Regions from separate parts of the Xenophilus sp. genome, predicted to be linked through region 2. Evidence: predicted binding sites of a transcription regulator. Region 2 holds the regulator's gene; the other holds the start of a gene.
What was found. Region 2 encodes sigma-54, which starts transcription at its own class of promoters, with help from an activator protein. Its sites were predicted from a motif close to TGGCANGNAANCTGCTTT; they were not measured.
Positions count from the first base shown of each region.

Region 1: the regulator sigma-54 is predicted to act here: its motif matches at 4,062-4,079, upstream of ACIY1X_RS10445 (pilin).

Region 1 covers NZ_JBIQNC010000052.1:1,609-9,270, reverse strand. Annotated here, with positions in the region: gene ACIY1X_RS10455 (ABC transporter ATP-binding protein) at 1-1,560, opposite strand, end outside; gene ACIY1X_RS10450 (hypothetical protein) at 1,565-3,481, opposite strand; gene ACIY1X_RS10445 (pilin) at 3,545-3,964, opposite strand; gene ACIY1X_RS10440 (sigma-54-dependent transcriptional regulator) at 4,235-5,614, opposite strand; gene ACIY1X_RS10435 (sensor histidine kinase) at 5,638-7,224, opposite strand; gene sucC (ADP-forming succinate--CoA ligase subunit beta) at 7,434-7,662, shown strand, end outside.
Region 2 covers NZ_JBIQNC010000101.1:8,478-16,139, forward strand. Annotated here, with positions in the region: gene argS (arginine--tRNA ligase) at 1-841, shown strand, start outside; gene ACIY1X_RS15520 (SPOR domain-containing protein) at 857-1,537, shown strand; gene ACIY1X_RS15525 (thiol:disulfide interchange protein DsbA/DsbL) at 1,608-2,252, shown strand; gene lptA (lipopolysaccharide transport periplasmic protein LptA) at 2,484-3,176, shown strand; gene lptB (LPS export ABC transporter ATP-binding protein) at 3,173-3,964, shown strand; gene ACIY1X_RS15540 (RNA polymerase factor sigma-54) at 3,981-5,555, shown strand; gene map (type I methionyl aminopeptidase) at 5,580-6,326, opposite strand; gene fdxA (ferredoxin FdxA) at 6,438-6,764, opposite strand; gene ACIY1X_RS15555 (nitric-oxide reductase large subunit) at 6,784-7,662, opposite strand, start outside.

The DNA of each region.
Region 1 (7,662 bases), on a different contig from region 2:
GAGTAGCAACACGGACGGATCCCGATACAGTGCCCGAGCGATCCCTACTCGCTGGCGCTGTCCGCCGGAAAGCCTAATCCCCCTGTCGCCAACCTTTGTATCGTAGCCAAAAGGTAGCTCGCTTACGACGAATTCATGGATCTGGGCAGCGCGCGCTGCGCGCTCGACGGCCTGCATGTCTATATCATCGCGAGGTACGCCAAACGCAATGTTCTCAGCGACGCTCGCATCCGCCAGAAAGATGTGCTGCGGCACGTAGCCAATCGTCCGCTGCCAGGCGATGATGTTGTTCGGGTCAAGCGCTATGCCATCGACGCTGATGGTGCCGGATGTGGGAGATAGCAAACCCAGGAGCAGATCCATGAGCGTGCTCTTCCCCGCGCCACTCCTGCCAGTAATGCCAATGCTTGCGTGCGCTGGAAGGGTCAGCTCCAAGCCATCGATAATTGGTCGTTCCGGCCGCGACGGATAAGCGTATCGAACGTTGGTCAGGCGCACTTCCTTGCGCAGTTCCAACTTGTGATCTTCCTTGTACTGAGGTCCAAATGGTAGCGTCAAGTCACGATGGATGCTGTCGAGCGCTGCCGACGAAACCTTAAGCTTTGCAATGCCACGGTACATGACTTGCGCGGCTGGCAGTAATCGATATGCCGCGAATCCATATAGGCCGAGCGCGGGGAGAACCTGCGTCAGTTCCTCCGATCGAAGACGCAGAAAAAGGGTGACAATGATCAAAATGCTGTAACCCGTCGCCTCTACGAGATACAGCGGCGATTGGGCAAGGGTATCGCTGGTCGCCATGTGCCGTGAATATTGACGCGAGGCAGCGTCGAATTTGCCCAAATATGCTTCGTCGGCGCTTGTGACCTTCACGTCCTTGATGCCACCAAGTGCTTCGTTGGTTGCCTTGTAGCGCTCGGCATTGGCGGCCTGACGTTCTTTGCCGATTCGGGCCAGCCGCGTGCGCACCAAGCCATAGATGGCGCCGTAAAGGGCTGCCAGAGTGGCGACGATGCAGAGGGCTGTCACAGGGTCGTAGCTGAAGATGAGCAGAGACATCGCGAACACGATGCTGCCTTGGGCGATCAGCTGTGAAAGTGGCTGGATCAGTTCGAACAAAAGCTGATCGGCCTCGGAGAGGACATTCTTTGCGAGGGTGGACGGATTCCGTTCCAGGAAGAATTCGTATGGCTGGTGTAGATAGCGCGCCAACAACCTGGAACTGAGCGAGTGTCGCTCGAGGTGGACAAACCTGTTCAGGGCGTGCAGCGTGATCGTCTTGAAGCAGGAAGACGCGACTACGACGCCGATGGAGATGGCGCCGAGGAACAAGATGAATCCACGTTCGTTGGACAACCCTATCCGGTCATATACCGAAAGGAGCAGCGGATTTTCATGTAGGACCGCTGGGTTTGCCACCACGGTCAGGAAAGGCATGATCGACAACACGCCGATCGTTTCGGCAATAGCCATTAAGACGACCATCGCCAGCATCCATGAAGCCTTGCGCTTTTCTGCAGGCGTAAACAGTCCCCAGATCCTGGCGAAGTTGCGCAACATCGCTCTAATGCGAAGAATGGCCCTGCGCGAGCTGTGCTCGGTACTGTGAGACGAGGCGTTGTCCAGCCACATCGGTGATGGGGATGCGTAGAGCAGCGCGATCCAAGAAGGATCTGGCCTCCGCCTGATTTCCCAATTGCAACAACAGTCCCACGATCATCATCCCCACCGCCGGATCGCTCGTGCCCGGAGCATACGCCAGCTTCGCTTGCGCCAGCGCCGCCTGCGGGTCGCCCGCGAACCAGAGGAGCTTCGCGGCCTTGAAGCGCAGGCGCCACACGCTGCGGTCGCCCGCGGGCAGCTGGACGCGGTCCAGCATCGCCGCCATCGCGGCTGCGTTGGCCGCGGGCGGGAAGCCCGGGCAGGGCTTCTGCAGGTTGCGTTCGGCGAACTGCTCGTAACCGACCAGCAAGTCAGGCTCGATCGCGCGGGGTGCGCCACCGAAGACCTGCACGATGCGTTCCCTTTCCACCGGGGCGTCGCCGAGGCATTCGATGGACAGCGCCATCAGCGCGCCAAACCTGCGGTCGAGCGGGTCGGGGCGCTGCAGCAGGTGCTCCGCGTGGGCGAGGGCTTCCTCGCGGCGCGGCGGCTGCTGCGCCATCGCCTGCGCGATCAGGTCCATGCGGAGCCAGCGCGAGTCGGGGTGGGTCGTCAGCGCCTGGGCGAGGATCGTGGCCTGGCTGCGCCAGACGGTGGCCCGCGCGAACGTCGCGAACGCCAGCACGGCCAGGATCGCCGCGCACACCAGGCCAAGGAGCCTTGCGCCGTTTTCCACGCGGTCCGGCAGCCCCCGCGTCGCATGCGCGATGAGGCCGGCGAGCGCCCACGCCAGGCCCGCGGTGGGCAGGTACACGCGGTGCTCGAAGTACATCAGCAACGGGAACACGCTGGACTCGAGCGCCTGGCCGACCAGGAAGATCCCGAGGCCGATCGGTACCGCCGGGATCGTGCGGCGCACCCGCCAGGCCAGCACGATCGCCGCGGCCCAGCCGAGGATCGCCACCAGGGTTCCCGGCGGGTCGAGCAGCCCGTGCGAAATCGGGAAATCGTCGTGGTAAAGGCCCAGTCGCGGCCCGATGGGCATCAGGAAGGCGCCGACGTAGTCCCAAAGCGCCCGCGGCTGCGTCAGGAGCCGCTCGGTGAGCGTGAAGCTGCGGTTCGCGTAGCCGCCGACCACGTGCGGTTCTCCGGCGAGCACGAGCCCGAGCGCGACCAGCGCCGGCAGCGCCAGCGTGGCCAGCACGAAGGCGCTGGAGGGCCGCGTGCGCCTGGCGCCGGCGGCCGGCGCGAACGCGAACCACTCGAGCACGCCACACAGGGCGGGGACGAGCACCCCGTTCTCCTTGGAGAGCGCCGCCAGCACGGTGCATGCCGGCACCGTCAGTGCGAGCAGGGCGGTGGCGCGCTTCCGGTCGCCGTCGCGCAGTGCGAACCGGCCATGCAGGTACGCGAGCATCCCCAGCAGCATGAAGAACGCCGACAGCAGCGCCATGCGCTGCACGACGTACAGCACGGTGCTGACCAGCAGCGGATGCAACAGCCAGGCCGCCGCGGCCACCGCCGGCAGCCATCGCGCAGGGGGCGCTTCGTCGCGCGCCGTCGCCCTGGCCAGCGCCTTGAACAGCGCGAACACGCAGGCGCCATTCGCCAGGTGGATCGCGAGGTTGGTGAGCTTCATCGCGAAGACGCTGTCGCCCGACGTCGCGGCGTTGGCCAGGAAGCTGGCCATCGAAATGGAACGCCCGAATTGCCCGGAGGCGTTGCCGAAGATGACTTCCGCGGTTCCGATGGTGCCTCGCATCCAGCGGATCAGCGGCTCGAGGTTGGCGATGTCGTCGAGGACGAGCGGACCCGCCAGTCCAGGGAGGTAGCAAAGCGCGGCGACCAGCAGCGCCGCGGTGACGAACCAGAAGCGCATGTCAGGCCTGCTCCCCAAAAAAAAGCCCCGGCATCGAGCCGGGGCTTATGGTACGGGAATCGATCAGTTACGGCAGGAGGACGGCACGTACTTCTCGTTGCCGGCCGCCGAGCAGGTCCAGGTCAGCTGGCCGCCGCCGATGTTGGTCGGGGTGAGCGTGATGTCGAAGTCCGTCGGAGCGCCGGTGTTCTTCGTGCTGACGGTGATGATGCCGCCCGTGCCGATCTCCACCTTCGAGACATAGGTCGTGGCGCCCGGGAACGAGTAGCCGGCCTCGGCGTTGCTGTCCGGCATGGTCGCCGACGACGACAGCGTCTCGGCCACGGCCAGCTTCGCCGGCGCAGCCATCATGATGCCCTCGGACACCTTCGCGCGGACGGTGTAGTCCTGGTACGCCGGGATGGCAATCGCCATCAGGATGCCGAGGATCGCGATCACGATCATCAGCTCGATCAGGGTGAAGCCCTGCTGCAACTTCTTCATGGTGTCTCCCCTCGGAGGTTTGGTTTCACGTGCCCACATGGCCGGTTGCCCGGTCCGTCGGTCGCCGTGCAATGTCCTGCACGTGCACCCGACTACGCATGCATATTGCGTGCCAACGGGCCGCTTGTGGGGCCCAATTCATGGAACTGCGGGGCCGGTCACGGATCGCCCCGGGCCGTCGCCCGCGCGCCGGGCAGAAAGTGACGCGAAACGTCAGTCCTCGCCGGCGGAAGTGACGCGCAGCGTCACATTTGGCCTGGCCGGCCCGGCTCAGTCGATCCCCAGCTTCTTGAGCTTGTAGCGCAGCGCGCGGAAGGTGATGCCCAGCGCGGCCGCGGTCTTGGTCTTGTTGTAGCGGTTGGCCTGCAGCGCCTCCTCGATGGCCTTGCGCTCCAGGTCCTCGATGTAGTCCGGCAGCGGCGCGCCGACGGGGGCCGCGGTGATGCCCGGGGGCGTTGCCGCCGGCGCGGCCGGCCCGGGTGCGGCGCCCCCCTGCGGCAGCGCCAAGTCGGCCGCGGTGATCACGTCGCCCTCGGCCATGGCCAGGGCGCGCTCCAGGATGTTCTCCAGCTCGCGCACGTTGCCCGGGAAGGGGTAGGCGAGCAGCGCGGCCAGCGCGTCCTCGCCCAGGCGCGCCGGCACGGCCCGGCCCTGCTCCTGCGCGAGGCGCGCGAGCACGTCCTCGGCCAGCTGCGGCAGGTCCTCGCGGCGCTCGCGCAGCGGCGGCACCCGCAGGCCGATCACGTTGATGCGGTAGTAGAGGTCGTGGCGGAAGCTGCCGTCGGCCACCAGCGCGGCCAGGTCCTTGTGGGTGGCGCTGAGGATGCGCACGTCCACCGGGACCTCGGCGTGCGCGCCCACCGGCCGCACCGACTTTTCCTGGATCGCGCGCAGCAGCTTCACCTGCATCGGCAGCGGCAGCTCGGCGATTTCGTCCAGGAACAGGGTGCCGCCGTCGGCGGCCTGGAACAGGCCGGCCTTGTCGGCGTGGGCACCGGTGAAGCTGCCCTTGCGGTGGCCGAAGAATTCGCTCTCCATCAGCTCGGCCGGGATCGCGCCGCAGTTGACCGGCACGAACGGGCCCTTGGCGCGCCCACCCTCGGCGTGGATGGTGCGCGCCACCAGTTCCTTGCCGACGCCGGATTCGCCGGTGATCGCGATCGGCGCCTGGCTGCGCGCGACCTTGGCCACGGTGGCGCGCAGCGCCTGCATCGCCGCGGAGTCGCCGCGCAGCCGCGCCAGCCCGGCCGGCGCCTCGCGCCGGCGCTGGCCCAGGTCGAGCGCATGGCTCACCAGCCGGCGCAGCACGTGGATGTCCACCGGCTTGTTGACGAAGTCGAAGGCGCCGGCCTTCAGCGCCTCCACCGCGGCCTCGACGTTGCCGTAGGCGGTGATCATCGCGGTGGGCGTGTCGGGGTGGTTGGCGCTGATCTCGGCGACCAGGTCGATGCCCGAGCCGTCCGGCAGGCGCATGTCGGTCAGGCACAGGTCGTAGTGGTGCGCGGCGAGCTGGGCGCGTGCCGCGGCCAGCGAGGCAGCGGTGTCGGTGCGCAGGCCCATCCGCCCGAGGGTCAGCACCAGCAGTTCGCGGATGTCCTGTTCGTCGTCGACGATCAGGGCACTGGCGGGGCTGCGGGGGGCGTCACTCATGGGCCAACCTTAACGGATCGGGCTTACGCCGGCAGCATCGCCCGCGGCTCGGGCAGGACGATACGGAAACAGCTCGTGCCGTCGGCCAGGTTCACGTACTCGAGCGTGGCTTCGTTGGCGCGACACAGCTCGCGGGCGATGTACAGGCCCAGGCCGGTGCCGTGCTCGGAGGTGGTGAAGAACGGGCGGAACAGCCTCTCGCGCAATTCCTCCGGGATGCCGGGCCCCTGGTCCCGCACGTCCATGGTCGGCCGCCCGGCCGCCAGGTGGATGTCGAGGGTGACGTCGGCGGGATCGCCGGGGTAGTGGCCATGGGTCAGCGCGTTCTGCAGCAGCACCGTGAGCACCTGCTGCAGGTGCCGCGGGTCGACCAGCGCCGGCACCTGCGGATGCCCGGTCACTTCGATCCGGCCCGACTCCGCGGGCAGCACCTGGCGGAAGTCGTCGACCACGCGCCGCGCGAACTGCGCCAGGTCCAGGTGCTCGGCGCTGGCGCGCTCGCGCCGGGCCAGGCCGAGCACGCTTTCGACGATGCCGTTGGTGCGCTGGCACTGGGCGTGGATGATCTGCAGCAGGCGCTGGTCGGCTTCGCCGATGTCCTCTGATTCCTGCAGGAGCTGGGTGGCGTAGTTGATCGCCGCCAGCGGATTGCGGATCTCGTGCGCGAGGCTGGCGGCGAACCGGCCCAGGGTGTTGAGGGTCAGCGACTCGGCCCGGCGCGAGACCAGCGAGGTGTCGTCCAGGAACACCAGCGCGCTCTCGCCGTGGCCCAGCAGGCGGGCGAAGCGCGGCAGCACCTCGCGCTGCTCGCCGCCCAGGCGCAGCGGCGTGTCCTCACTCTGGCCGGTGCGCCGCCACTCGCGCAGGCGCTCGGCCAGCGGCGGGGCCACCTGTGCCAGGTGCCGGTCGCGGCCGATGTCGCCCACCGCCAGCAGTGCGGCCTCGTTCGCCAGGCGGATCTCGCCGTCGCCATCCACCAGCAGCACGCCAGTGCGCATGCGCCGGATGATCAGTTCGTTGATCGCGGCCAGGTCGGCCAGCTCGCCGCCGCGGCGCTCGGCCAGCGCCTGGGTCTCGCGGATCTGCCGGCCCAGCAGGTAGCTGAGCATCGCGATCGAGAGGAAGCTCACCGCGAACATCAGCGGCTCGGCCAGCGGCCGGTCGAAGCCGCGGACCAGCAGCGAGCTCCAGATGTATTCGCCGATCATGGCCGCGCCGGCCAACGCGCCGGCGGCCAGGCCGTAGCGCAGCGGCAGCAGCAGGGCGGTGGCGGCCACGTTGAACACCAGCATCAGGGCGATGCCGGAGGCGGCCGGGGGCAGCGCGTGGATCGCCAGGGTGCCGGCGACCACGTCCACCAGCATGCCGACCGCCACCTGCCAGCGCAGCCCGCGCTGGCGCAGGCCCCAGTACAGCAAGGCGGCGGAAGCGAGCAGGTAGGCCGCGCTGGTGGCCTTGGCCAGCACGGGGTGCGCCGGTGGCGGCACCAGCTCGCGCACCGGGCCGAACAGCAGCAGCGCCAGCAGCCCGGCCTCGAGCACGCGGTACAGGCTGTAGAAGTAGAGGTCGCGGTATTGCGCCTCGGCGATGCCGGGTGTCGTGGTGGGCATGCGGGTCCCCAGGTCCTCTGGGGAACGTTACCACTGGAAAAGCGCCCCTCATCCGCCCCTTCGGGGCACCTTCTCCCCGCGGGCGGGGAGAAGGGAGTTGCCGAAAGCGCCCCTCATCCGCCCCTTCTGGGCACCTTCTCCCCGCGGGCGGGGAGAAGGGAATGGCGTGGGGGTACAATTTGCGGCTCTGTTCCTCCCCGCGGACTCCGATGAACTTCCACGAATACCAGGCCAAGCAGCTGTTCGCCGATTACGGCATTGCGGTTCCCCCCGGGCGCGTCGCGCGCACCCCCGAAGAGGCGGTGGACGCCGCCAAGGCGATCGGCGGGGATTTCTGGGTGGTCAAGGCGCAGATCCACGCCGGTGGCCGCGGCAAGGCCGGCGGCGTCAAGCTGTCGCGCAGCCTGGACGAGGTGCGCGAGTACGCCAAGGGCATGC
Region 2 (7,662 bases):
GAAGCTGGTCGCGGCGGGCAAGACCTACGAGCAGGACGGCGCCCTGTGGCTGAAGACCACCGACTACGGCGACGACAAGGACCGCGTCATGCGCAAGCAGGACGGCACGTACACCTACTTCGTGCCCGACGTCGCCTACCACCTCGCCAAGTGGGAGCGCGGCTTCCACCAGGTGGTCAACATCCAGGGCACCGACCACCACGGCACCATCGCGCGCGTGCGCGCCGGGCTGCAGGCGGCGGACGAGGGCATCCCCGAGGGCTACCCGGACTACGTGCTGCACACCATGGTGCGCGTGATGCGCGGCGGCCAGGAGGTCAAGATCAGCAAGCGCGCCGGCAGCTACGTCACGCTGCGCGACCTGATCGAGTGGACCAGCAAGGACGCGGTGCGCTTCTTCCTGCTCAGCCGCAAGCCCGACACCGAATACACCTTCGACGTCGACCTGGCGCTGGCGCAGAACAACGACAACCCGGTCTACTACGTGCAGTACGCCCATGCGCGCATCTGCTCGGTGCTCGACAAGGAGGGCACCGACCCCGCTGCGCTGAAGGGCGTGGACCTCTCGCCCCTGGCGACCGAGGCCGCCCAGCCGCTGATGCTGCTGCTGGCGAAGTACCCCGACATGCTGGCCGCCGCCGCGCGCGACTTCGCGCCGCACGACGTCGCCTTCTACCTGCGCGAGTTGGCCGCGGCCTACCACAGCTACTACGACGCCGAACGCATCCTGGTCGACGACGAAGCCGTGAAGAAAGCCCGCCTCGCCCTCGTCGCCGCCTGTGCGCAGGTGCTGCACAATGGCTTGGCTGTGCTCGGCGTGAGCGCTCCGCGCAAGATGTAGAGAAACATGGGACCCATGAGAAGCAGACAACGAGGGAACACCGTCATCGGCCTGATCGTGGGCCTGGTGCTCGGGCTGGGCATCGCGCTGGGCGTGGCGGTGTACGTCACCAAGGTGCCGGTGCCCTTCCTCGCCAAGAACCAGCCGCGCGGCGCCGAGCAGGACGAGGCCGAGGCGCGCAAGAACCGCGACTGGGACCCCAATTCGCCGCTGGCCGGCAAGCCGCAGGCCCCGCGCACGCCGGCGCCCACCGCCAGCGGCACCGTGGCGCCGCCGGGCGACGCGGCCACGGCGGCGGCCGGCCAGCTCAATTCGCCGGTGCCCGCCCCGGTGGTGGTGGCGCCGGCACGGCCGGCGGCCCCCGCGTCCGGCGACCCGCTCGGCGACTTCGCCCGCTCGCGAGCCGGCGGCGGCGCCGGGACGCAGGTGGCCGCGGCGCCCGAAGCGACGGGGCCGGACCCCTTCGTCTACTTCGTGCAGGCCGGCGCCTTCCGCGGCACCGACGAGGCCGAGGCCCAGCGCGCCAAGCTCTCGCTGATGGGCGTGGAGGCCAAGATCACCGAACGCGAGCAGGCCGGCCGCACCGTCTACCGCGTCCGTGCCGGCCCCTTCAACAAGAAGGACGACGCCGATCGCCTGAAGGACCGGCTGAGCACCGGCGGCTTCGACGCCGCGCTCGTGCGCGTGCAGCGCTGAATGCCCCCCGCCGGGGAACTCCCCGGCCCACGCGCCGCTCTGTCCGCGGCACAGGAGAAACACCTTGACCATGAACCGACGTGACTTTTCGCTCGCCACCGCCGCCGCGGCGGCCCTGATGCCGCTGGCCGGCACCGCCCAGGCCCAGGGCGCCTTCGCCCCCGGCAAGGACTACGTGGTGCTGGGCAAGCCGGCCCCGGTCGATGCGCCGGCGGGCAAGATCGAGGTGGTCGAGTTCTTCTCGTACAACTGCCCGCACTGCGCCGCCTTCGAGCCGCAGTTGGAAGCCTGGGTCAAGAAGCTGCCCGCGAACGTGGTCTTCCGCCGCATCCCCGTGCCCTTCGTGGGCAACGACGTGCAGGCCAAGCAGAAGCTCTACTACACGCTGGAAGCGCTGGGCAAGATCGACGCGTTCCAGATGAAGGTCTTCCAGGCCATCCACCAGGAGCGCCAGCGCCTGTTCGGCGACGAGGCCATCCTCGCCTGGGCCGGCCAGCAGAGCGGCCTGGACGCCAAGCAGTTCGCCGACACCTACAAGTCCTTCAGCGTGGCCGGCAAGGTCAAGCGCGCCACGCAGATGACCGACGCCTACAAGGTGGCCGGCGTGCCGGCGCTGGGCGTGGCCGGCCGCTGGTACGTGGACGGCGAACTGGCCGGTTCGCTCGGCCGTGCGCTGCAGATCACGGATTCCCTCATCGGCCAGGCCAGAAAGTGAACCACCCCCAGTCTTCGCGGACTTCGTTCCGCTTCGCCAACCCCCTCGAGGGGGCACACGCGACGGCCCGGCGGAGCCGGTTCCGTGCGTGTTCCCGCATGGCCTGCTCCGCGGCCTCCTGATTGGCGGCAACGCCCCTGCCCAAAGCCCGCGCCCGCGGGCTTTTGTCCTTGAGGGCCGTCCGTTCCGCGAAAGGTCGCGGCATACAATGCCAGCAAGTTTCGTGCCTTTATGACATTCCCCTTGATGCACCTCCCCGCCGCCTCCTTCCGCCGCCTGGCCCGCCTGCTGTTCCTGGGCACGGCCCTGGCCCTGGCCGGCGGCGCCGTCCAGGCCGAGAAGGCCGACCGCACCAAGCCGATGAACATCGAGGCCGACAACATGCGCTACGACGACCTCAAGCAGACCAGCGTGTTCACGGGCAGGGTGGTCGTCACCAAGGGCACCATCATCATCCGCGGCGCCCGCATCGACGTGCGGCAGGACCCGGACGGCTACCAGTACGGCGTGGTCACCGCCGCGCCCGGCCAGCGCGCTTACTACAAGCAGAAGCGCGACGCCGGCACCGACGAGTGGATCGAGGGCGAATCGGAGGTCATCGAGTACGACGGCCGCGCCGACAACGTGAAGTTCATCCGCCGCGCCGTCATGCGCCGGCTGGTCGGCGCCAGGGTCAACGACGAGACCACCGGCCCGCTGATCGTCTACGACCAGAGCAACGACACCTTCACCGTCAACGGCGCGCCGCTGCCGCCGGACGCCAGCGTCTCCGCCGGCCAGCCCGGCGGCCGGGTGCGCGCGATCCTGACGCCGCGCGCGGCCAGTGAGCCCGGCAAGGGGGCGCCGGCCGCCCCCGCCGCGCCCGAGGGCGAACGGGGCCTGCGCCCCAGCACCACCCTGGACGGCCAGGGGGCGCGCCCGTGATCGAGGCCGCCAACCCCGCGGCCGAGTCCGCCCCCGGCAGCCGGCTGGAGGCGCGCGGCCTGCAGAAGAGCTACGGCAGCCGCCGGGTGGTGCGCGACGTCTCGCTGGACGTGCGCAAGGGCGAGGTGGTCGGCCTGCTGGGCCCCAACGGCGCCGGCAAGACCACCTCCTTCTACATGATCGTCGGGCTGGTGCGCGCCGACGCCGGCGACATCAGCATCGACGGCGAGCAGATCGCCCACATGCCCATCCACCGCCGCGCGCGCATGGGCCTGTCGTACCTGCCGCAGGAGGCCTCGATCTTCCGCAAGCTCAATGTCGAGGACAACGTGCGCGCCGTGCTGGAGTTGCAGCGCGAGCCCGACGCGAACGGCCGCATGGTGCCGCTGTCGAAGGCGCGCATGGACGAGCGCCTGACCGAGTTGCTGACCGACCTGCGCGTGGACCACCTGCGCGATTCGCCGGCGCTGGCCCTGTCGGGCGGCGAGCGGCGCCGGGTGGAGATCGCCCGCGCCCTGGCCACCCAGCCGCGCTTCATCCTGCTGGACGAGCCCTTCGCCGGCATCGACCCGATCGCGGTGATCGAGATCCAGCGCATCATCAGCTTCCTCAAGGAGCGCGGCATCGGCGTGCTCATCACCGACCACAACGTGCGTGAGACGCTGGGCATCTGCGACCACGCCTACATCATCAGCGACGGGCATGTGCTGGCACAAGGCACGCCATCGGAGATCGTCGACAACGTCGAAGTGCGCCGCGTGTACCTGGGCGAGCACTTCCGCATGTGAACGAGGACCGCACGGCATGAAGCAGGGCCTGTCGCTGCGGGTTTCGCAGCACCTGGCGCTCACGCCGCAGCTGCAGCAGTCGATCCGCCTGCTGCAGTTGTCCACCCTGGAGCTGGCGCAGGAGGTCGAGCAGATGCTCGACGACAACCCCTTCCTGGAGCGCCAGACCGAGGAGGCGCAGCGCGAGGAGTTCGGCCTGGACAGCGCCGACGCGCCGCAGCCGCGCGAGGAGCGCGAGGACGCCGAGCCGTCCCTCGCCGTGCCGGGGTCCGACGGCGCCGTCGCCGGCGGCGATGCCGACGCGCCCGTGGCCGATGCCGTCGACGCCGAGCCCGACTGGGAGGGCGACGGCAGCGTCGACCTGGCGCCCGACGACAGCGAGTGGGGCGGCGACGCGCCGCCGCGCAGCAGCGGCAGCGGCGACGACGACGAGCGCGCCGACGCCACCGAGCTGGCGCGCAGCCACGAGTCGCTGCAGGAGCACCTGCACCGCCAAGCGCTGTCCCTGCGACTGTCGCCGGAGGACTCGGCCGCGCTGCGCTTCCTGATCGAGTCGCTCGACGACGACGGCTACCTGGAGGACTCGCTGCCCGCCCTGGCCTCGGCGCTGGCCGGCGACGACAACGACCAGTTCGACGAGCTGGTGCACCACTTCCAGGTCGCGCTGGGCCTGCTGCAGAGCCTGGAGCCGGTGGGCGTGGGCGCGCGCGACCTGGGCGAGTGCCTGGCCATCCAGCTGCGCGCCGGCGCCGCCGACGACGAGGGCGACGAGGACGCGATGGAGGTGCGCAAGATCGCGCTGGCCATCTGCAAGCAGCCGATGGAGCTGCTGGCGCGGCGCGACTTCCGCCGCCTGGCCGCGCTCACCCGCGGCAGCGAGGACGAGGTGCGCCAGGCGATGCAGCTCATCGCCAGGCTGGAGCCCAAGCCGGGCCGGCGCTTCGTCGACGTCGAGCGCAACGTCATCGTGCCCGACGTCATCGTCACCCGCAGCGGCCGCGGCGCGAACATGAAGCTGCGCGTGCAGCTCAACCCCGACGTGATGCCGCGCCTGCGCGTGCACGACATCTACGCCGGCGCGCTGAAGGCGCACAAGGGCGAGGGCGGTCAGGCGCTGTCGCAGCGGCTGCAGGAGGCGCGCTGGTTCATCAAGAACATCCAGCAGCGCTTCGACACCATCCTGCGCGTGTCCAACGCCATCGTCGAGCGGCAGAAGAACTTCTTCGTGCACGGCGAGCTGGCGATGCGCCCGCTGGTGCTGCGCGAGATCGCCGACGAGCTGGGCCTGCACGAGTCCACCATCAGCCGCGTGACCACCGCCAAGTACATGGCCACGCCCTTCGGCACGGTGGAGCTGAAGTACTTCTTCGGCTCGGCCCTGGGCACCGAGACCGGCGGCAACGCCTCCAGCACCGCGGTGCGCGCCCTCATCAAGCAGTTCGTCGGCGCCGAAAGCGCCAAGAAGCCGCTGTCGGACAGCCAGATCTCCGAGATGCTCAAGGAGCAGGGCATCGAGTGCGCGCGCCGCACCGTCGCCAAGTACCGCGAGGCGCTGCGCATCGCGCCGGCGAACCTGCGCAAGGCGCTGTAGGGCCTGCCCTCCGCCCGCGCGCCGTCAGTGCTGCGTGACGACGATGGGCGCGCCCTTCGTGATGATCATCGTGTGCTCGTACTGCGCGGACAGGTTCCCGCGGGCGCCGGCCAGCGTCCAGCCGTCGGAGGTCTCGGTGACGGTGCGGCTCTTGGTCGACAGGAAGGGCTCGATGGTGATGACCATGCCTTCCTGCAGGATGCGCCGGTCCGCGGGGTCGAAGTAGCCGGCGATGTGGTCCGGCGCCTCGTGCAGTGCGCGCCCGACGCCGTGGCTTCCGAGGTTCTCGATGACCTTGAAGCCGTACGCCTTCGCGGTGCGCTCGATGGCCCCGCCGATGCCGTTGACCGGCTGCCCCGCCCGGGCACGCTTCATGGCCTCGGCGAGCGCCGCGCGGGTAGCGTGGCACAGGCGCGTCTTCTGCGCCGTGGAGGGCGGCACGACGGTGGTTCCGCCGGTGTCGGCGAAATAGCCGCCGAGTTCCGCAGACACGTCGACGTTCAGGACGTCGCCGGCCCGGATGACCCGGTCCCCGGGAATGCCGTGCGCCGCCTGCTCGTTGATGCTGATGCACGTCGCGGCCGGGAAGCCGTAGGTCAGCCTCGGCGCCGACTGCGCGCCGTGCTCCTCCAGGAGCCGTTCGCCGAGCCGGTCGAGTTCGCGGGTGGTCATGCCGGGTTCCGCGGCATCGAGCATCCGCTGCAGCGTCAGCGAGACGATCCTGCCGATGCGTTTCAGTGCGACGACGTCGTCTTGGGTTTCGATGGTCATGAAGGGTCCTGTTGCGTCGGGGCCGATTCTGACCCGATGCCGGCGCCGTGAAAACAGCGCCGCCGGGCCGAGGTCGAAGCTCGCGCCCGGCGGCGGCTGGAATGGGACGCCTCAGCCTTCGTCCAGCAGATGGCGCTTGTCGGCCACGTCGGCCCAGGCGTCGGCATCGGGCAGGGCCCCGTGGCCGCGGACGATCAACGGCCAGACCTTGGCGAGCCGCGCGTTCAGCGGCAGGAAGTCGCGCTGGTCCGGCGGCGTGTCCTCGTCGAAGAAGATCGCGTGCACCGGGCACTCGGGCACGCACAGGGCGCAGTCGATGCAGTCGTCGGGGTCGATCGCCAGCATGTTCGGCCCCTCGCGGAAGGCGTCGACGGGGCAGACCTCGACGCAGTCCGTGTACTTGCAGCGGATGCAGGCCTCGGTGACGACGTGGGTCATCGCGCGGGCCTGCCCCGAATCAGCGGGCTGCGGGCTGCAGCAGCGGGTCGGCGTGTCCCGCCGCGCTGCGCCCGGCCAGGCCCAGCACCACCTGCCAGGCCATCGCGACCGCGCCGACGATGAACACTACGTCGCCGAAGGTGCGCACCCAGCGCAGCGTCACCAGGATCGGCTGCTGCATGAAGGCCTCGCTGCGGGCGTACCACAGGCCCTCGGTCACGCTGGCGTGGAACTGGATGAAGCCGATCGGCAGCAGGCTGGTGGCGATCATCAGCACCAGGCCGGCGTTCAGGCCCCAGAAGGCGGTCTTCATCAGCCCCTCGCTGAACACGAATTGCGGCCGCACGTAGCGCAGCACCAGCAGCGTGAAGCCCAGCGCCAGGAAGCCGTAGACGCCGAACAGGGCCGAGTGCGCGTGCACGGGCGTGGTGTTCAGGCCCTGGATGTAGTACAGCGAGATCGGCGGGTTGATCATGAAGCCGAAGACGCCCGCGCCCAGCATGTTCCAGAAGGCCACGGCCACGAAGCAGGCCAGCGGCCACTTGAGGTTCGCCATCCACGGCGCGCGGGTCTTCAGGCGCGAGTTCTCCCAGGCCTCGTGGCCCAGCACGATCAGCGGCACCACCTCCAGCGCGCTGAAGGCCGCGCCCACCGCCATCACCGGCGTGGTGGTGCCGGCGAAGTACAGGTGGTGGAAGGTGCCCGGGATGCCGCCCAGCAGGAAGAGCGACGCCGAGGCCAGGCTGGCCGAGGTGGCCATCGACCGCGACACCAGCCCCATGCTGCTGAAGACGAAGGCCAGCGCGGTGGTGGCGAAGACCTCGAAGAAGCCCTCCACCCACAGGTGCACCACCCACCAGCGCCAGTACTCCATCACCGACAGGCTGGTGCGCTCGCC